Regions from separate parts of the Piscibacillus salipiscarius genome, predicted to be linked through region 1. Evidence: a T-box and tRNA genes for the amino acid it is inferred to sense, from the RefSeq annotation. Region 1 holds a T-box; the other holds one or more tRNA genes.
The links. The T-box of region 1 lies ahead of tyrS (tyrosine--tRNA ligase). A T-box ahead of a tRNA ligase gene usually reads a tRNA of that ligase, here a tRNA-Tyr.
Positions count from the first base shown of each region.

Region 2: it has a tRNA-Tyr gene. The T-box ahead of tyrS (tyrosine--tRNA ligase) is inferred to sense a tRNA for this amino acid. The anticodon was not compared.

Region 1 is NZ_JBHUMZ010000052.1:86,679-104,042, reverse strand. Features, by position in the region: gene tyrS (tyrosine--tRNA ligase) at 41-1,306, opposite strand; T-box leader at 1,352-1,550, opposite strand; gene ACFSW4_RS15485 (transglycosylase domain-containing protein) at 1,684-4,758, shown strand; gene ACFSW4_RS15480 (GNAT family N-acetyltransferase) at 4,964-5,602, shown strand; gene ACFSW4_RS15475 (acetoin utilization AcuB family protein) at 5,617-6,264, shown strand; gene ACFSW4_RS15470 (acetoin utilization protein AcuC) at 6,261-7,427, shown strand; gene ACFSW4_RS15465 (MBL fold metallo-hydrolase) at 7,431-8,267, opposite strand; gene ACFSW4_RS15460 (hypothetical protein) at 8,351-9,070, opposite strand; gene ACFSW4_RS15455 (hypothetical protein) at 9,063-9,767, opposite strand; gene motS (flagellar motor protein MotS) at 9,888-10,649, opposite strand; gene motP (flagellar motor protein MotP) at 10,639-11,463, opposite strand; gene ccpA (catabolite control protein A) at 11,516-12,517, opposite strand; gene ACFSW4_RS15435 (bifunctional 3-deoxy-7-phosphoheptulonate synthase/chorismate mutase) at 12,910-13,971, opposite strand; gene ACFSW4_RS15430 (cell division protein FtsA) at 14,102-16,255, shown strand; gene ytxJ (bacillithiol system redox-active protein YtxJ) at 16,427-16,744, opposite strand; gene ACFSW4_RS15420 (YtxH domain-containing protein) at 16,805-17,245, opposite strand; gene ACFSW4_RS15415 (DUF948 domain-containing protein) at 17,269-17,364, opposite strand, start outside.
Region 2 is NZ_JBHUMZ010000014.1:5-4,599, reverse strand. Features, by position in the region: gene ACFSW4_RS04630 (carbohydrate ABC transporter permease) at 1-424, opposite strand, end outside; gene ACFSW4_RS04625 (carbohydrate ABC transporter permease) at 437-1,330, opposite strand; gene ACFSW4_RS04620 (ABC transporter substrate-binding protein) at 1,410-2,798, opposite strand; tRNA gene ACFSW4_RS04615 (tRNA-Cys) at 3,032-3,105, opposite strand; tRNA gene ACFSW4_RS04610 (tRNA-Gly) at 3,117-3,191, opposite strand; tRNA gene ACFSW4_RS04605 (tRNA-Gln) at 3,197-3,271, opposite strand; tRNA gene ACFSW4_RS04600 (tRNA-His) at 3,275-3,350, opposite strand; tRNA gene ACFSW4_RS04595 (tRNA-Trp) at 3,358-3,428, opposite strand; tRNA gene ACFSW4_RS04590 (tRNA-Tyr) at 3,447-3,531, opposite strand; tRNA gene ACFSW4_RS04585 (tRNA-Phe) at 3,539-3,614, opposite strand; tRNA gene ACFSW4_RS04580 (tRNA-Asp) at 3,644-3,720, opposite strand; tRNA gene ACFSW4_RS04575 (tRNA-Met) at 3,798-3,874, opposite strand; tRNA gene ACFSW4_RS04570 (tRNA-Val) at 4,103-4,178, opposite strand; tRNA gene ACFSW4_RS04565 (tRNA-Glu) at 4,199-4,270, opposite strand; tRNA gene ACFSW4_RS04560 (tRNA-Ser) at 4,285-4,376, opposite strand; tRNA gene ACFSW4_RS04555 (tRNA-Asn) at 4,384-4,458, opposite strand; partial or broken rRNA gene rrf (5S ribosomal RNA) at 4,500-4,595, opposite strand, start outside.

The DNA of each region.
Region 1 (17,364 bases):
CGTTATTTTAAGCTAGTTATGTCCCAGCCTCTTTTTACTATTAATGCCTAATTAAGAAATACTTTTTCTTCCCTCTTCTAATCACTGTAAACGCATCGTCTAATTTATCTTTATGATCTAAGACGTAACTTGCATCTTGCTCACGCTCACCGTTAATATAGATCGCTCCATTTTTTATATCTTCACGCGCTTGTCGTTTTGATGAAGAAATGTTCGCTTCTACTAATAAATCAACAAGTCCTTTTTCTTCTTCCTCAAGAGCGTAAGAAGGTACATCTTTAAATCCTGCTTCTATATCAGATTTATTTAATGCTTTGATATCCCCTTTAAACAGAGCATTTGAGATTTTGATTGCTTGATTAAGTGCCTCTTCACCGTGAACAAGTTTTGTCATCTCTTCTGCTAGACGTTTTTGAGCTGCCCTCTCCTCTGGTCGTGCTTGAACTTCACCTTCTAATTCTTTTATGTCATCTAATGATAAAAACGTAAAGTATTTTAAGAACTTAATGACATCACGATCATCGGCATTTAACCAGAACTGATAAAATTCGTATGGTGACGTTTTCTCAGGATCTAACCAAATAGCGCCTCCTGCAGTTTTACCAAATTTAGAACCATCAGCTTTCGTGATTAACGGAATAGTTAAACCAAATGCTTTAGCCTCTTCCCCTTCTTCACTTTTACGTCTAATGAACTCTAAGCCAGCTGTGATATTACCCCACTGGTCACTACCACCTATTTGTAGCGTACAGTTTTGTTCTTGGTTTAGCTTATAGAAGTCTAATGATTGTAGTAGCATGTAAGAGAACTCGGTAAACGAAATACCATTTTCGATTCTGGACTCAACTGAATCTTTTGCCAACATATAATTTACGCTGAAATGCTTACCCACATCACGAAGAAGCTCAATAACAGACATCTCTTTAAGCCAGTCAAGATTGTTAACCGCAATGGCACCCTTCTTTTCATCTTCAAAATCAAGAAAGTTAGCTAATTGATTTTTTAAACTATTACTGTAGTGTTCAACAACGCTTGCTTCATTGAGCTGTCTTTCTTCATTCCTTCCACTAGGGTCACCAATCATTCCCGTTCCACCACCTACTAAAGCGATGGGCTGGTGTCCTGCTTCTTGGAAACGCTTAAGCATGATCACAGGCAATAGATGACCTATGTGCAGGCTATCGGCAGTTGGATCAAAACCACAATATAACGACACTCTATTTTCATTTAGGTGTTTCTCAAGCCCTTCTTCATCTGTTATTTGATTCACTAATCCACGTGCTTTTAATTCTTCTAAAAATTTCATCATGGCACCTCCGAAAGATATAAATAAAAAAATCCCACGCCCCAAAATAGGGACGAAGGATTCGCGTTACCACCCTAGTTGTAGCTTTTCGCTACCACTTCATTGTCATATCGGCCAATTATAACCGCTCAAAATGAGACGCTCCAAGTCGTAATTCAATGCTATACCGTATGCTAATTCTCACCAACCATCAGCTCTCTGAAATATTGGGCATAGATCTACTTCAACTATTCGTAGCGTATTAATTCATTCATTTGTATTATGAAATATTTTTACCACAACTTTTAAAAAAATGCAATAAAAAATCTATTATTCAAGAATAGGATGAACGCCAAGATTATGCTATAATAGATTTGAATTTTTAGGAGGTTCGGTTCATGAATAATAAATGGCTATCAGTCTTTCAACAAGGTAAATTCGTAACCACGACTCGAATTACTTTAGACGTTTTATGGAATATATTATTGTTCTTTATATTATTAGGTGCAATCCTAGCATTTTTCTTAGGAGGCCTTGGTGTCGGTTACTTTGCCTCTTTAACAGAAGATGTTGAGATTAGTGACAAACAAACAATGGAGAAACAAATTTACAACTATTCACAAACATCTCATATATATTTTGCAAATAATGTACATATGGGTGAGATGAGAAGTGATTTACACCGTGAAGAAGTTAAGCTGAAAAATGTATCAGAACATGTTAAAAACGCGATTAAAGCAACAGAAGATGAATATTTCAACACACATAATGGTGTAGTGCCAAAAGCGATTTTTCGTGCACTATTTCAAGAATTCGGTAACACGGCAAACCAATCAGGTGGTAGTACATTAACACAGCAATTAATTAAATCTCAAATTCTAACAAATGAAGTCTCATTTGAACGTAAGGCTAAAGAGATTTTAATTGCACTCCGTCTAGAGAAGTTCTTTGATAAAGATGAAATTTTTGAAGCATACTTGAACATTGTCCCATTTGGCCGTGATTCTTCAGGACGTAATATTGCTGGGATTCAAGCCGCTGCACAAGGGTTATTTGATGTAAATGCGAAAGAATTAAACGTCGCTCAAGCTGCTTATATTGCTGGACTTCCTCAAAGTCCTTTCGCTTATACGCCATTTGATAATGGTGGTAAGGTAAAATCAAAAGAAGGATTAAAAGATGGTTTAGAGCGTCAACGCCACGTTTTAAGTCGTATGCACGAAGAAGGGTTTATCAATAAAAAAACTTATGAAAAAGCTTTAAAATATGATGTGATTGGGAATCTAACAGACAAAAAAGAATCAACTATTTCTGATTATCCATTCTTAACTATAGAAATCGAACGTAGAGCAACTGACCGTATGACCAAGGTGCTAGCTGAAGAAGAAGGTTATACAATGGAAGAATTAGAAGAAAACGATAAATTACTAGAACAGTTTAAAATAAAAGCTGAAAGAGCTTTAAGACAAAACGGATATGAAATTCACACGACCATTAATAAGAAAATCTATAAACGTTTTCAGGATGTGACAAAGGATTACGCTTACTTTGCTCCAACAAAAACTGTGACAAGATATGATAAAAACGGTGATCCTATAGATGTTAAAATGCCTGTAGAAGCTGGGGCCATGCTAAAAAATAATAAAACAGGCGCAATTATTGCCTTTGTAGGTGGCCGAAATTACGAGCATAGTAAGATTAATCACGTATTTTACCACACTAGACCAAACGGTAGTACGATGAAAACATTATACGGTTACGCACCTGCTATAGATATGGGGATTATAAGCCCAGGTTCTCCCCTAGCCGACGTAAAATTCGGACCAGAATTATCCGCACAATATGATGGTAATTGGAGTCCTACAAACTATATCACAGGTTCTTACAGTGGATTAGTGAGTGCTAGGGAAGCTTTAAGAGACTCTGATAATATACCTGCAGCAAGGTTAGCTCATGATCTAACCAGAAGAAAAGGACGTCAAAATGAACTTTCAAACTATTTAACTAAAATGGGATTCGATAGCGAGCAATTCCCCCCTGGAAGAATGGTGACACCACTTGTGCTCGGTTCGGATTATGTCACATTAGAGGATACGACAAATGGTTATTCTACCTTGGCTAATGGAGGAAAATTTAAAGATTCATTTATGATAGAAAAAATTACAGATGGCGAAGGGAATCTAGTATTTGAACATAAAGCCGAAGAAACTAAAGTGTTCTCGCCACAAACGGCTTATTTAACAACAGATATTCTACGTGATGTAGTAACAAGTGGTACAGCAACGTATGCAAGAAGCAGGTTAAATAATCCTTATGTCGATTGGGCTGGTAAAACCGGTACATCTAACGATAAGATGGATGCATTATTTATAGGTTACAATCCAAATGTAACCTTAGGTACATGGATTGGTTACGATGAGTACGATGCTAATGGTGATGGAACCGTTTCTGCTTATGAAAGAGAGCGTGTCATGAATCTTGAGGCTGGATGTAGTGGCTGTATTGGATACAGTAGTCGTAATTTAGGATTCTGGGCTGAATTAGTTAATGCAGCAACTGAAGTAAAACCTAAGTTAATGGCACCAGATCAGCGACATCAAAGCCCTGGAGGTATTGTTTCTCGAAGCTACTGCCAATTATCTGGGTTATTACCTAGTAAAGAATGTCAGGAACTAGGATTAGTTAAAACTGACCTCTTCAATGTTAATCATGTTCCTACGAAAAAAGATGATAGCGTCACAGAAGGTCAATATGTCAAAATTGATGACAAATACTATGAAGCCATTGACCGTACACCTGAAGAATTCGTTGAAGAAGGATATTTCTTAAGACCTGGATTCCTTGAGGAACAAGGTTGGAACGATATAGATGACATGAGTAAGTTAGTTCCAGATAACAAAGCCTTTGAAAACCTAATCGCTCCTGAAGATGGCAACCCTAAAAATAATGGCAATCCTAATCCACCAAAAGGTGTTCAAATGAATGGATCGAAATTGAATTGGAGTGAACGTGGCGGCGACGTAATTGGCTATAGAGTATATACGAAAGCAACGGAGGATGGCGAATTCCAACTGATTGAAAACACAAAAGAACCAGGCGTGAAAGTATCTCAAAATAGAATTTATGCTGTTAAATCCGTTGACTTTTATGGTAACGAATCCGACTTCTCTTCTTCCGTGACCTACGGTAAAATCGAAAAACCTGAAGAAGAGAAAAAAGAAGAAGAAAAAGATAAGGAAAAGGATAAGAAAGAAAAAGACAAGAAAAAAGACAAAAAAGATGACAAAGATAATGGCAATGGATCTGGAGACGGATCTGGCGATGGTTCAGGCTCTGGTGATGGCTCCGGTGATTCAAACGGTGGTTCTGAAGGCACTGGTGGTGACTCTGATGGAACTGGTGGAGACTCCAGTGGTGAATCAAGTGGATCTGATAGCTCCAACAACGATTCAGGAGATACTAATGGGAACTAAGTATTATTAATTTCCACTAAATTAAATACTTTGTATTTGTAAAACTAGTAAACATTTCGATTGCAACATATTTCATCCGTACCGCTTTAAATTTATAGCGCGTACGGATTTTCTTTTTTACAAACTATTTTTTTGCTAAATCATTCCTCTCAATCATGTTATACTGTTGATAGAGAGACTAATAGGCTAACTAGGTGGTGACGAGTTGGAACATCCTAAAAATTATCATAAACAAGAAATAAACAAGAACGGCAAAACCATTATCGTAGAAGGCCCATTAAATTCTGAAGAACTTAGCAATTATTATTTTGATGAGGGACTCACAGCATTCAGACCACCTAAGAAACAATTTGAAGCCATTAAGTCAATTGCTGATTTCCCTGAGGGCCGTATCATGATTGCACGAGACGGAGATAAGATTGTTGGGTATGCGACTTACTTGCACCCAGACCCTTTAGAGAGATGGTCTGCTATCAAAATGGATGACCTTTTAGAGCTTGGTGCAATTGAAGTATCTAACGACTATCGAGGACTAGGTATTGGATCATCCATTTTAAAAGTGTCCATGCTGGATGAACAAATGGAAAATTACATTGTCATCACAACTGAATATTATTGGCATTGGGATATGGAATCTACTCGCTTAAATGTTTGGCAGTATCGTAAATTAATGGAGACGATGATGGGTTACGGAGGTTTAAAACCAATGACAACCGACGACCCTGAAATTATCTCTCACCCTGCGAACTGCTTGTTAGTACGAATTGGAAAAAATGTAACTGATGAATCAATCAAAACATTCGATTCATTAAGATTTATGGGACGAAATGATCTATTTATGTAAAAGAGGTGAAGCAGTTGTTAGTTGAAGAAATCATGAAAAAAGACGTCATCACCTTAGAACCTCACCATACAATTAAAGAAGCATTATCATTATTAAATGAACACCATATTCGCCACATTCCCATTGTTAATGAATATAACAGTGTTGTGGGGATCATTTCAGATCGTGATATTCGGGATGCAGCCCCTTCCACTTTAGAAAAAATTCAGAATGAAGACACATTAAACCACCAAGTCAGCTCCATCATGACAAGCCCAGTCATCACCGTTCATCCACTCGATTTCATTGAGGAAATTGCATCCATTTTCTATGAACATGAGATTGCTTGTGTTCCTGTTACGAAGGATAATCGCATTGTCGGAATCGTAACAGAAAAAGATTTACTATATACACTAATCCAGTTAACTGGTATTCATGAACAAAGCTCACAAGTTGAAGTTAAAGTTCCTAATAAAGCTGGCATGCTTCCAGAGATTACACAAATTATCGGTGAACGAAAAATTAATATTTCTTCTGTATTTATTTACCCATATGAACAAGATCGTTCGCAAAAGATTATTGTACTTAGAATTCAAACGATGAATCCTATGCCATTAATAGATGAACTAAAAAATAGAGGTTATGAAGTCTTGTGGCCTAACATACCGGGGTTGTCTCCATGAGTTGTCATGCAGCGTTCATTTATACAGATAACTTTAACTCATACAAATTTCGTGAAGACCACCCTTTCGATCAGCAAAGGGTGACATTAACATATGACCTTTTAAAAGCTGCTGGTACATTAACTGATGAACAAATTATTCCGCCTAGAATGGCCACAGATCAGGAAATAGAAAGTGTTCATCATCCACGTTATGTTGATGCTGTTAAGCGAGCAGGAAAAGATCTGTTAACCGAAAGTGAAGGATTAGAATATGGCATAGGTACTGAAGATACACCTATTTTCCCGAATATGCATGAGGCAGCAGCTACTTTAGTCGGCGGTACGTTAACGGCTGTTGATGCGGTGCTCAAAGATGGATATGAGCATGCCGTTAATTTAGGAGGCGGACTACATCACGGTTTTATTCGTAAAGCCTCTGGTTTTTGCATCTATAACGATGCAGCCATTGCGATAAAATATATTAGAGAACAAACTGATTATAAAGTTTTATATGTAGATACGGATGCCCATCATGGAGATGGGGTTCAGTGGATCTTTTATGATGATCCTAACGTTTGTACATTATCTATTCATGAAACTGGTCGTTATCTATTTCCAGGAACGGGAAACACGAATGAAAGAGGCCGATTAGAAGGCTATGGATATTCATTTAATATTCCATTAGACGCTTTTACTGAAGATGAATCGTTTTTAGAAGTTTATGAGCAAGCATTAAAAGAAATTGCGGAGTATTTTAGGCCTGATATGATCGTCACTCAAAATGGGTCTGATGCGCATGCTTACGACCCACTCACTCATTTATGCAGTACGATGAAAACGTTTGAGGAGATTCCTAAGTTAGCTCATGAAATTGCTCATACGTACTGTGATGGTAGGTGGGTTGCACTGGGCGGCGGAGGCTATGACATGTGGCGAGTAGTTCCTCGTGCTTGGGGACAAGTCTGGAATATCGCGTCATCCTCTAAACCAATGACTGGAAACCTCCCGCAAACTTGGTTAGATCAGTGGCAGGAAAAAAGCCCTGTTACATTACCAAGTCATTGGCATGACGAAGAAGGTATCTATCGTGAAATTCCTCGTAAACCAGAGATAACAGAGAAAAATAAACTGTCCTTAAATAAGAGCATACAGTTTATTACCAATCAACAGAAATACATGTAATGCCTATCGAGCTTGATAGGCATTTTCTTTTGCTTCGTGATTAATGACTGATTCCACGATATGTAAGGAGTCCCACTCTCCTAATGATAGTTTTGTAATTGGATATTTTCTTGGAAATAATATCTGGTTAATTTCATCTGAACTTCTTCCCTCATGATATAAATGAAGAATTCGATCTTGAAGCTCAGTCAAATGATTTAATTTAGTTTTTAAAGAATGGTACCCATCACTTAAGTGCCCCGCATGATTGCAAAACACTTCTTTAAAATCATAGGTTAATATTTTTTGAAGGGATTCGATTGTGTCAGGAATATGTTCTTCTTGCAATATAACTTTTACCTTTTCATTAACAAATATATCCCCTGTAAATAATTGACCTGTTTCATTATTTAGAAATGATAGATGATCTCTAGAATGGCCAGGTGTTTTAATTACATTCCACGTAGCTCTCTTTGATGTAAACGAATCTCCGATTGGATTTGCAATAAAAGGCTTTCGTTTTCCCCAGAAAAACTTTCGATACCATGGATAGTCTGCCTTCGTTTTGCAGCTTTCAATCATTCCTTGATTCATATAAAGTGGTACGCCTAAAGTTTTCTGCAAATAGGAGGCATTCCCTGTGTGGTCTTCATGATAATGAGTAATCACAACCTGTTCGATATTCAATTGGTTAAAGAACGGTTTAAAGTATGACTCAAGTGATTTGGCGCCAGTATCAATTAAAACTCCATCTATAAAAAAGCTATGGACATTTAAATTCACACCTCGAAATGACAACAGACCATTCCCCATTTGAACACCATTGATTTCCTTTTGTTCAAAACGTTTTTTTAAAAACATAACCTCTCCCCTCCCCTTCCTCCAACTAATTTCGACAAAAAAAGCGTTAACCCTTTTACAGATCAACGCCTTCTTAAATCTAATTATTCTAATTCTGATTCATCAATCAGAACAACAAATTGAGTTTCCATTCCACCATTTGAGAATGTACTACCATTAATATTCTCTGGGAAAATTCGATCCCCTTCTTCATTGTATGGAATCCACGCAAACTGTACGCCCATTCTATGGAATATATTAAACTCATTAGGTTCTGATACGGTGTTTTTCATTTGAGTTAAAAATGAGCTCCAAGCCATAGGTAATTTCATCGATCCATATGATGTCTCTGCAATATTGACGTCATTTTTTAGTTGAATTTGTGGCCAGTAACGATGCTTTTCCCCTGATATGTGATAATTGCGATCACGCGTCAAATAAAAGCTTGCATAACTTAATGGTTGTTTCGGATTCATATTCCATACGATGTGGTAGGTAGATGGGTCGTCTGGTTCTACCTTCCACACAATAGGGTCTCCCGAGGTGGAAATACGAATTGGCCTCCACTTTCGTCTTTCCCACTTCCAATAACTTGCACCGTAGACGTTTTGTTTTGATATAAATGGAATATATGCATGTTCATCATCAAGCATGATGGTCTCCTGAATTGTCTTAACGTTAGCTTCTCGGTAGAAATCATTCATTTCTGCTATTAATTGCTCATCAGATGGAAGGGACTCTGGTGAAGAGAACCAGTACCAATAAACTAATGCAGCAATGATTAAAATAGTTAAGCTAACCATGATCATTCTATATTTATTCATCGGCCCCCTCCTTTAAAAGGGATTCATTAGAACGGAAATAATATTGACGATCCTTAGTCGTTACTAGAATTCCTTTCCCATCTCGTTCCAAATAGATCACGCCATTAAATCCGCTACCACTTTTGGGAGAGGTATTGGTTAGAACATAAGGAAAACGTTCTTCAATTTCATGATTTTCTTTACGAACCGTCATGTCCCTATACCATTGTTCACTTTTTATCTCTTGTTGTTCCAATTGTTCTAATTGATTGGCCACATGAATTAGTTCTACTTCTTTACCAGATGGATGAATCGATACTACTTGAGCTTCCTCTGCATCCGTTATAAAGGTTGAAAGCTCATCACTCGGATAAAAGAATTTTTGTATAGGTGAGGCTAGCAATGTTGAAATAATGAAAATAAATAAAGCTAAAAACCCTAACCAAGCATAAGGTTGATAAGTCTTCCAGTAATCATTTATATTATTTAGAATTAGAAATAAAGCCCCTAACCCTATCGGAATTACTGGAATACTAATCTTTGTTTCGAAAATGATATATTCAAATGTAAATGAAATCATACCGATCAGCAATACAATGAACGCCTTCCAAACTTTTGGTGTATTCTCTTGTTTTCTATATAAAACTACAAAAAGAATTAAAATAACACACCACGCTATAACATCTAGGGTGATTGAGACTGCTCCTGAACTCCCCATTAATTAACTTCCTTTTAAGTTTATTTAATTCCAATGTAAAGTTTACCATGAAATAATGTTGAATAATACAGTCAAAAAAGTTGCCCCCAATTAAACCATAGGAGCAACTTTCTATGTTTATTAATTTTTTTCAAGGATAATAATTTCAACGCGTCGGTTTTTCTTCATATTTTTATTTGAATCATTGGATACAATAGGCTTTGTATCTGCATATCCAGCAATCTGGAATCGGCTCTTACCAAGCTCTTGTTCTTCCACAAAGTAACGAACAACACTACTCGCTCTTGCGCCGCTCAATTCCCAGTTTGAAGGAAAACGACTAGTCTTAATCGGCCTTGGATCCGTGTGACCTTCCACCTTGACTAAATTCGGTATATTTTCAAGTAGGGTCGCAACTTTATTGAGTAATGGCAGAGCGTCACCTATTAATTGAGCTTCACCAGATTCAAATAATACATTTTCTTGTAGAACCAGCACAACACCTTCATCCGTTCGTGTTGCCGAAATAACGTCAGATAAGCCTTCATTTCGTATGTATTCTTCGATTTGCTGTAGCAACTTCTCTAACTCATCAATTTGCTTTTCAAAATCATCACTTGCTATAGGTTCAGGCTGCTGAAGTTCTGTGATGTTTTCAGATTCTTTTTCATCTTCCTTAACATCACTTGACCTTTCAAGTTCAACAGGCGATGGATAATAATCGAAAATCACCCGTTGTTGGTACGATTCTGTTACGGTTTTTAGTTTTTCAGCATCAATTTGTGACATAGAGAATAGTAGAATGAAAAACACTAATATAAGTGTAACCATATCCGAATAAGTAACCATCCATAACGGTGCCTGCTTACCCTGCTTCTTTTTCCGTTTACGATTAAGATTCATTGGCCGTCTCTCCAATGACTTCCTCTTCTATTACCTCTTCGTCTTCTTTCAACTCTTCATTAGATAAAAATGCACTTAATTTTTCTTCTAGTATTTTAGGATTTTGACCAGATTGTACACCAATAACCCCTTCTATTATGACCTGTTTCATAAATACTTCTTCTTCAGTCATATTGTTCAGCTTACCTGAGATTGGAATAAATACTAGATTAGCTAGAACCATACCGTAAAATGTTGTTAATAATGCTACAGCCATGCTAGGCCCAATCGTTTCAGGTGATGTTAAGTTATTAAGCATCAACACAAGTCCGATTAGCGTCCCGATCATCCCCCAAGAAGGAGCATACTCCCCTGCCTTTTCGATGATGGAACGTCCCTTACCATGTCTTTCTTCCATTGCTGTAATCTCAGCATTCATAATATCGTTAATGACTTCTGGTTCAATGCCATCAATAGCTAAGTAAACACCTTTTTTAATAAATTCATCATCTAGTTCTTCAAGTTCACTTTCTAATGCTAAAAGCCCTTCACGTCTTGCCTTTTCAGACAAATGAATAAATAGCTGAATGAGCTCTTTTAAATTGTGGTCAGATTTACTAAACGCTTCTTTAAAAACTTTCCCTGTTAATTTAATTTCTTTCATATTAAAGTTAATCATTAAAGCGCCGAATAAACCACCAATCACGATAATGAATGATGATAATTGTAAAAACGTCGAAAACCCATCTAAACCACTATTAAAATAAATCCCAACAAGAATCATTGTCGAACCGAGCGCTATGCCAATCGGTGTCATTATATCTCTTTTTTTCATTAACCTCTCACCCTATTGTAGAAAATTGTCTATATCTATATTATCGGATGGATTAATGATTTGTTGAGCTTCTTTTTATAATTCGATGCGGAAGTACGACTTGATCTTCACTGACTTCTTCATTCTTAAGAAGTTTCGTTAATAAACGCATCGATACAGCACCAATATCGTACATTGGCTGTACAACAGTTGTTAATTCTGGTCGTACCATGACAGATAGTCTTGTGTTATCAAAACCGACGACTGATAAATCATCAGGGATTTTCAACCCTTTGTCCTGTGCACCATGAACAACACCTAATGCCATTTCATCTGAAGAAGTCATAATGGCACTTGGAGCTTCATCTAAACCTAAGAAATAATCGGCCGCTTTAAGTCCAGATTGATACGTATCATCACCCTCATATATTAAGTGATTTGGAACTTCAAGTTGCTGCTTTTCTAGTTTGTCTTTAAACCCTTGAATTTTAGATTGTTCAATGGTTGAGCGTGAATGATTGGCCACATATCCTATAGTCTGGTGCCCGCCTTCTTCAATTAAATGGTGCACGGCATCTTGGATCGCAGTATAATAATCAATGTTAACTGATGGAATCTCATTCGATTCATCAACTGTAGCTGCTAACACGACTGGAATATTTGAGTTTTTAAAGGCTTTGACATGGTCTTCCGAAACAGAACCACCCATAAAAATAACACCGTCTACTTGTTTTTCTAACATGTTATCAAACAAATCTAATTCACGGTTTAAGTTTTGATCCGAACTACTTAAAATAATATGATACTTATACATAGTGGCGATATCTTCAATCCCACGCGCTAATTCAGCAAAAAACATATTCGATATGTCAGGAATAATAACCCCAACAGAAGTTGTTTTACGACTTGCAAGTCCTCTTGCGACCGCATTTGGTCTAAATCCCAATTCATCAATGGCAGCTAACACTTTCTTTCTTGTGGTAGGTTTAACGTTTGTATTACCATTGATCACCCTTGATACAGTGGCCATGGACACGTTTGCTTTTTTCGCTACATCATAAATTGTTACACTCATTGAAATCCCTCGCTTCGCACCGTTATTCTTTAATAGTTATACACCTATGCTATTATAGATACTTGTTCAGTCTTGTCTAGCGCAAGGTGCCCAACCACTGGGTGACTTCCCGTCTAAACCTACGATAAGTCAACATCGATTCGCGATGCTCATCGTGTTTCCTTTATCTCAGTTCAGTCGGTCCAGCGACGAACTGGACGTTCTAGTGCCGACGTTGGCCATAGGACGTGGCCGGTTTTAGTCGGCTCACTGCGTGGTTAAACGGGCGTCCTGCGCTTTTCCTAATAGCATACGACATTCTAAAAATTCTATCAACAATAAGCATGCCGTTTACCTTAAACTGTTCTTTTTCTTTCACAAAATAAACAGAAATACTATGACTAGTATTCCTGTTATTGACGTAGCTCATTAATAAATGAATGGAAGGTAGGTAAATCCATTTGTTGTTGTGAATCAGATAAAGCTGTTGCAGGATCTGGGTGAACCTCGGCCATGACACCATCTGCGCCAATTGTTAATGCCGCTTTTGCAGCAGGTAATAACAGATCACGACGCCCAGTCGAGTGCGTTACATCCACGAAGACTGGTAAATGTGTTTCCTTTTTTAAAATCGGAACAGCTGTAATATCAAGCGTGTTTCGAGTCGCTGTTTCATAAGTACGAATGCCGCGTTCACATAAAATAATTTGTTCATTGCCTTGAGAAATGATATATTCAGCAGCATTAATGAATTCATTAATGGTAGCTGCTAACCCTCTTTTTAGAAAGATTGGCTTACTAGCTCGTCCTGCTTCTTTTAATAATTCAAAGTTATGCATGTTTCTGGCGCCAATTTGAATCACATCGACATAATCGTGCGCAAGTTCAATATCATTTGGATTCACAATTTCACTAACTGTCTTAAGTCCATGCTTGTCACCGACTTCTTTTAAAATTTTAAGCCCTTCAACTCCTAGACCTTGGAAGTCATAAGGAGATGTGCGTGGTTTAAATGCACCTCCGCGTAATAAGCTTAACCCTTCTTTTTTAATCGCTTCAGCCACCGCATCCACTTGTTCATAGGATTCCACTGAGCACGGACCGAAAACAAATTCTCTATGTCCATTTCCAATTTGAATGTTTTCACCAATATTTACAACCGTATCTGTCGGTTTTTTCTGCCTTGATACCAATAGGGCGTTTAACTGATCTTCTTCAATTAATTCTTTTGCCGCCTTAAAGATTTCCTTAAATAGGTGTTCAATAGTTGAGTATTCAAAATGCCCATCATGATTTTTTAAGATTAAATCTAACATTTCTCTTTCTCTAATTGGGTCAAAGACGTTTATTCCTTGTTCAGTCTTAATATCACCAATTTGTTTAATCAGTTCTCCTCTGCGATTAATTAAATCTAATAGACGCAAATTGACTTGGTCAACTTCTTTTCTTAATTCATCTAATCGGTTCGCGCTCATGATGAATCCTCCCCTAGTTTTGTGAAATCTATTTTTATGGTACATTAACTTTAACTAATTATTCTTCCTAGTATTATAAATGACCAGAAGTCAGTTGTCATTTAATCCATCATAAAGGGGTCTAATCATGATGAGTCAAAAACTATTTGCTTTGGATATCGGCACAAGAAGTGTCATTGGGATCATGTTAGAACAAACAAATGGTCAATATAACGTTCTAGATTTAGTTGCGGAAGAACATGAAGAGCGTTCCATGTTAGACGGTCAAATACATAATATAGTTAAAGTCTCAGATGTCATATCGAGTGTTAAATCAAAATTAGAAGCTAAACACGGGCCATTATCAAAAGTTTGTGTGGCAGCTGCAGGAAGAGCCTTAAAGACAAAGCGCGCCGCTTATGAAACGTCTATTTTGGAAAAACCGCTAATGACACCCGAAGACATCCTCCACTTAGAATTAACAGCCGTACAACAAGCCCAATACGAACTAGCTGAAGAAGAAGATACTGATGATATGACCAATTATTATTGTGTTGGTTACTCTGTTTTACATTACTATTTAGATGGTTCTGAGATTGGATCCTTAGTTGATCAGCAAGGGGATACGGCAAAAGTAGAAATAATCGCTACGTTTCTACCAAAAGTTGTAGTCGATTCCCTCCTTTCGGCTTTAAAACGGGCAGATTTAGAAATGGATGCGTTAACGCTTGAACCTATTGCTGCAATTCAAGTTTTAATCCCAAAATCAATGAGACGACTAAATGTAGCGCTCGTTGATATCGGGGCAGGTACAAGTGATATTGCCATCACAAACGAAGGAACAGTTACCGCTTACGGCATGGTACCTAAAGCCGGCGACGAAATAACTGAATCTGTTAGCGAGAAATTTTTACTAGATTTTAACCGCGCAGAAGATGTTAAAAGGAAATTAATGAATCAACAAGCCGTTCAGTTCGAAGATATATTAGGAATACAGCATGAAGTCGACTATTCTGACGTGGTTAAGGAGATTAACGATTCAGTTGAACAACTGGCGCGATCAATTAGTGATGAAATTTTAACACTTAATCAAAAGCCACCTCAAGCCGTCATGTTAGTCGGTGGTGGTAGTCTAACACCAGAATTACCTAGGAAATTATCGGAACATTTAAGTTTACCGGAAAACAGAGTCGCCATTAGAGGAATTGATGCCATTCAAAACTTAACGGAAAAGGAAGATTTGCCTAATAGCCCTGAATATATTACACCTATTGGCATTGCCATTGCGGCGAAGCAAAACCCAGTTAAGTATATTAGTGTGACGGTAAACAAACGGACGATTCGATTGTTTGATTTAAAACAATTAACCATTGGTGATTGCTTACTAGCAGCTGGGATAAAGCTCAATAAGCTATACGGTAAACCAGGGATGGCTGTCATGGTGGACTTGAATGGAAAGAGCATGACTCTACCAGGAACTCATGGCAGTGGTCCAGTCATTAAAATTAATGGGCGTGAAGCATCCGTTCAAGAACCAATTCAACATAATGATGAGCTTGAGGTTCTTAAAGGTGAAGATGGTGTCACACCTGATTATACGGTGGAGGATTTGCTAGGAACGATACCTGAATTAACCGTTCGGATTAATAATGAAACATACTACCTTCCTATGTTAGTAAAGGTAAATGGTGAAACTATTCCTAATCATTACGTGGTATCTGATGGCGACAAAATCTTGTGGGATTCAAAGAGTTCTCTAGAACATGTTCTAAAACAAATTGGCAAAGGCAATTTAGTTGCCAAACATCACGCTTTCAAAGTTCGGGTTAACCATGAAGAAAAGGTTTTATTTAAACAAATGGTTGAAGTGAAACGAAATGGACAAGTACTTAAACTATCAGATGAAGTGAAAAATCAGGATCAGTTAGACGTCATTCATCACGAATTTATTACGATTGAAAAATTATTAAATACAACAATTCATGAAGTGGAACAGTCCATTACGGTACAGTTTAACGGAAAACCTGTTCAATTAACAAAGCAACTCGCATCAGTTTACCGTAATGGTGAAAAATGCGATCTCGATTCGTTAGTTTATCCTAATGATCACATCATTCTCGAACAGCAAGAACATGCGTCCTTTATATTTCAGGATATTTTTAACCATATCGAACTTGACTTAGATCAACTGAAAGGCGCTCGCTTCAAGTTATGGAAAAACAATCAAGAAGCAGGGTTTATCGATGACATTCAAGATGGCGACCAGTTGTCTATTGAGTTCAGACAAACATCGCAAAAAAGTTAATAATGATCATTTAGAACCGGGGAATATATACTTCAAGTTGAGAAAATTTTCAAGAAAGTAGGGAATAAAACGCCCAAAGCGGGGAATAAATCTTCACTAGTAGCGAAAAAAACCTTGTAAGTGGAGAATAAATTATAATTAAAAGGTGCGTCCCTAATTGGACGCACCTTTTTACTTCGTGACTTCTTCCATTTTACTGCGAGTAATGTGCCAATGTGATGTATGGTATTCCACTTGTCCGTTTTTAATATAGAAGACTTGAGGAGATTCATGCTTAATCCCGAAAAATACAGACACATAATTAGATAACTCACGGTAATTTTGAATAGGTATGATATAGGTTGGCACCTCATTTGCTGATTTAAAATCTTCAATCTGTGACTTAGCCTCACCACTTATTGGACAGGTTAAGGAATGTTTTAGCAAAACGAATTGATCTTGCTGCTCTATAACTCCTTTGAATTCTTCCACTGACGTTAATTCTTTCATGGATGACACTCCTTTTATCATACAAAAGGTTGTCGGGCCTCCCCAACAACCTTTTAAGAATTAATAATTTTTTTGAACGGCTTCTTCATAAGCTTGATCCGCTTCTAAACGCTCAAGCTCTTCAGCTGCTTCTTCAATTGCCTCTGCAACTTCTAAAGCTTCTTTATTTTCTTTGTTGAACTTCTCTTCTTTGAACTGGTTCACACGTTCTTGAAGCTCACCTGTTTTATCTTTTACACGATCAGATAACTCGCGGCTTCTATCTTGTAATTGAGTAGACCATTCTGTCCCTTTTTCATAAGCGACATCTTTCCACTCACCTGCACGTTCACGAACCGTTTGCGCTCCAGTGTTTAGATCCTCTCTCATTTCACGGCCTGATTTAGGTGCAAATAGTAACGCAACAGAAGCTCCGACGATACCACCAATTAATGATCCGATTAAAAAATCCTTACTGTTAATGTTCTCTTGATTGTTTTGAACGTCTTTCTCGTTTGTCATAATCAATTCCTCCTCTTTAATAATTACTTATCTTTGTACTTCTTCCAAAGATGAATCGCTGCTTCTCCCCATTTAATGGTTTGGGTAGTTTTTTCAGCATGTTCATTTGCTTGTGATTT
Region 2 (4,595 bases), on a different contig from region 1:
CTATTAAACTATCTAGCATATTCAATTGAGCAAGTAAGAAAAATAATGGAATCCAAGCCAGCACCATTGGGATCATCATAGCTGAAATATAAAGCGTGAATAAGAAGTTACTCCCTTTAAACCGAACCCTCTCAATAGCATATGCTGTTGGAATGGCTAACACTAAACATAAAATCGCGCCTAATGCTGTTACGATTAAACTATTGAGTACGCTCGTTCCGATATTATATTCTGTCCACGCCGTGATGAAATTTTGATAATTAAACGTTTCAGGAAATCCCCAAGGGTTCGCATAGATCTCAGCGTTTGTTTTAAATGAGCCTAGGAACATCCAAAAGATGGGGTATAGCACGGCTAACGTCCAAATCAATAATGGTATTCTAATACCGAACCTGGCAACTCTCTCTCCGATTGATAATTTCATATGCTCCCCCTCCTAGTACTCTACTTTGTCTCTACGAAGCAAGAATTGTAGTAATAGTACGGTGATTAATGAAAGTACTAGAATCATAACCCCAATTGTTGCCCCGTAACCAAAGTTGTATTGTTTAAAAGCTTGTTGATATAAATAAGAACCCATAACGTGCGTTGCGTTATTAGGTCCCCCGCCCGTCATTACTTGAACAATGATAAAGGAACCGTTTAACGTGGTAATCACTATGTATAGAATCGATATTTTAATTTGAGGCCAAATTAATGGTAGTGTCACATGCCAAAATTGTTGCCACTCATTTGCCCCGTCAATACGAGCTGCTTCGTAGGTGCTTTTCGATATGTTGGCAATCCCGCCCATGAGTAATAACATGAATAGGCCAATCCCAGCCCAAACAGATGGTAATACTAAACTAGGCAGTGCCCAATCTTCACTTCCTAACCACGGTTTAGCCCATTCTTCAAGGCCGATTTTCTCTAAACCTGTATTTACAAGCCCTAAGCTTGGGTTATAAATAAACATCCAAAGAATCCCGATCACGACAACTGACATAATATTTGGAAAGAAGAAAACCACGCGATAGAACGGTGCTTCTTTAATCTTCAACTGAGTTAAAACAACCGCAACAAATAACGCTATTATCATAATTCCAATTACTTTTGTCACAACTAGAAAATAGTCATGCCAAATGGTCATAGGAATAATGTCATCAGTAAATAATTTTTTGTAATTATCAAAACCGACAAATTCTCGGGTGTTGGATGCACCTGACCATTCGAAAAATGAAAAATAAAGACCATTAAATAATGGATAAAGTGTAAAAATACTAAACATGATAAACGTAGGAATTAAACAAAAGGCAAGAAATATATATTTTTGTTTCTTATTTTGTACCATCGTGATCACTCTCTTCGCCTAAATAGTATATGGAATGCAGAAAGGATCCGCATTCCATATATAATTCTACTAATATTAGTTATTGTGCATTTCGATATTCTTCTGCCGCTTTCTCAGCTTCTTCAACAAATTCTTCTGCGGTAATATTACCAAGCATGAGTGAGACTAGAGCGTCACTAATAGGTGTTTCTAAATCAGCACTCATTGGGTGCGGCTTATGATAAATCTGTACCTGTTCAGGATCATTAATCATTTTGTTAGCTTCGATTAAATAATCAGGCACTTCTTCACTTTGCGATAAATCCACACCTGAAACGTTCATAATCGCACCTGTGTGCTCAGAGAACGATTTCGCATACTCTCTTGTAAAGACAAAGTCTACAAAAGCTTTAGCAGCTTCAGGGTTCTCAGCTTCCTTAGCAATCGCTAATGGACGTAAGTCAGGAACAATGGCCATTGGCTCTCCTGCTTTGTTCATTGGTGATGGAATAAAACCATACTTGAAGTCATCTGGTGTATCACCTGACATTTCATTCGGAAGCCAGAATCCAACTGGAATAAACGCATTATCATGTAGTAGGAAATTCATTTGTGATTGTGTATGGTTTAATGCACCAAATCCTGGGTCAACATAGCCTTCTTCAGCCATTTTCTGTACGTTTTGCATGATAGATAATATCTCTTCACTTGACCATGCGCCTTCTTCACCTTTAATCGCACTTGCGAGTAATTCATTACCACCATAAGCCGAAATAGCTGGATATAACATACCTCTTAAAAAGTAGTATGGATATTGACCAGTTGTTACGAATGGTGCAATTCCTTCACTTTCTTTAATGTTACCCATTGTGCTCATAAACGATTCAAAGTCTTTTGGTACTTCATAGCCTTCTTCATCGAACCAAGCCATGTCATACCAAGTACCCCAAGTATCGAATACTAAAGGTAAACTGTAAAGCTCACCATCATAAGAAGCTGGTTCAGCAATAAAGTTGTCTACTAGTTTGGAACCATCCTCAAGTTCAATCTCCTGAGCCCACTCTGTTAAATTCATTAACTGATCATCTTCAACCATTTGAGTTTCACTTGAACCTGCACCATCAATGTATACTACATCAGGTGGATCGCCAGAAACCCAACGCGATCTCATTTCTTCATTGATGTTTGGCCCTGCGTGTTCTACGATTTCAACATTTGGATATTCTTCTTGGAAATCCCCAATGACTTCCTTCCACCAAGAATCTCCATATCCACCGACAAAATACTGAATTTCAAGCTGTCCAGAAATCTCACCATCGTTAGCGCCTTCATTGCTTTCACTGCCTGTCTCTTCACCACTGGATTCCTCACCAGACTCTGGTGACTCCTCATTTCCTGGAACCTCTTCTGGCGCACACGCAGCAATGAACACTAACAAGAACAACGCTAACCATAACGTTAATCCATGCCACTTAATTTGCTTAACCAAGTTCCCATCCCCCTATATCAAATTTTATTTAAAACCAAAATCTGAAGTGTCAAAAGTATGTAATCGCTTCCAGTGACAATTCAGAAAATTTATTTTAATTATAATCCGAATGATTTTTTATGTCAAATTCATTTAGCAAAAAACGTAATAATATTTCAATATAATTAAAATAAAAAAGTTGATAAACAGATCGACTGCTTACCAACTTGGGTATGTAAGTAAATGAAATTGTTTGGAGGCGGCAACCGGATTCGAACCGGTGATAAAGGTTTTGCAGACCTCTGCCTTACCACTTGGCTATGCCGCCACATAAAAAAATGGAGCGGAAGACGGGATTCGAACCCGCGACCCCCACCTTGGCAAGGTGGTGTTCTACCACTGAACTACTTCCGCTTAAATGGCTGGGCCAGCTGGATTCGAACCAGCGCATGACGGTACCAAAAACCGTTGCCTTACCGCTTGGCTATGGCCCAACATGGGGCGATCGGTGGGAATCGAACCCACGAATGCCGGAGCCACAATCCGGTGCGTTAACCACTTCGCCACGACCGCCATATGACAGGGGTAGTAGGAATCGAACCCACATCAAAGGTTTTGGAGACCTTCGTTTTACCATTAAACTATACCCCTATATATTATGTTAAAAAATGGTGGAGGGGGAGAGATTCGAACTCCCGAACCCTGAGGGAGCGGATTTACAGTCCGCCGCGTTTAGCCACTTCGCTACCCCTCCAAAAAGATGGTGGCTCGGGACGGAATCGAACCGCCGACACACGGATTTTCAGTCCGTTGCTCTACCGACTGAGCTACCGAGCCAATGAAATGATGCTTATTTAATTATGTAGTGGCGGTCCGGACGGGACTCGAACCCGCGACCTCCTGCGTGACAGGCAGGCATTCTAACCAGCTGAACTACCGGACCAATTTGGTTGCACTCTACGAGCACTCCATATTCCATCTCGCAAAGAAGTAAATTCGACGTAGTGTCGATGAATAATTTGGTTGCGGGGACAGGATTTGAACCTGCGACCTCCGGGTTATGAGCCCGACGAGCTACCAGACTGCTCCACCCCGCGGTATTGTCAATCGCTCTATTATTAGAGCCCTGACTATAAATGTTATTAATTTTTTAAACTGCTCGTCGCGTTGCAAGCCATTTCGGCGAAGCTTACGCTCCTCGCAAAACCTACGCAGATGATGGTTCAAGATGTTTACGGTCTTGCTCCACCCCGCGGTATTGTCAGATCCTCTTATTTAGAGTTCTGATTAAGTTATTGAAAAATTACATTTGGGTCCCTTATAAATGGTGGAGGATGGCGGGCTCGAACCACCGACCCCTTGCTTGTAAGGCAAGTGCTCTCCCAGCTGAGCTAATCCTCCAGGGCATTAAGTATAAAAGATGACCCGTACGGGATTCGAACCCGTGTTACCGCCGTGAAAGGGCGGTGTCTTAACCACTTGACCAACGGGCCATAATTAATCATTATGGCGGAGAGCGAGGGATTCGAACCCTCGAGACCGCGGTAGCGGCCTACACGATTTCCAATCGTGCTCCTTCGACCACTCGGACAGCTCTCCAAAAAAATGGCTCCAGCGGCAGGATTCGAACCTGCGACCGATCGGTTAACAGCCGATTGCTCTACCACTGAGCTACGCTGGAATATGTTTTAAACTGTCCACGAAGGAGAAGTAAAAGATAATGCCCGGCAGCGTCCTACTCTCACAGGGGAAACACCCCAATTACCATCGGCGCTAGAGAGCTTAACTGCTGTGTTCGGCATGGGAACAGGTGTGACC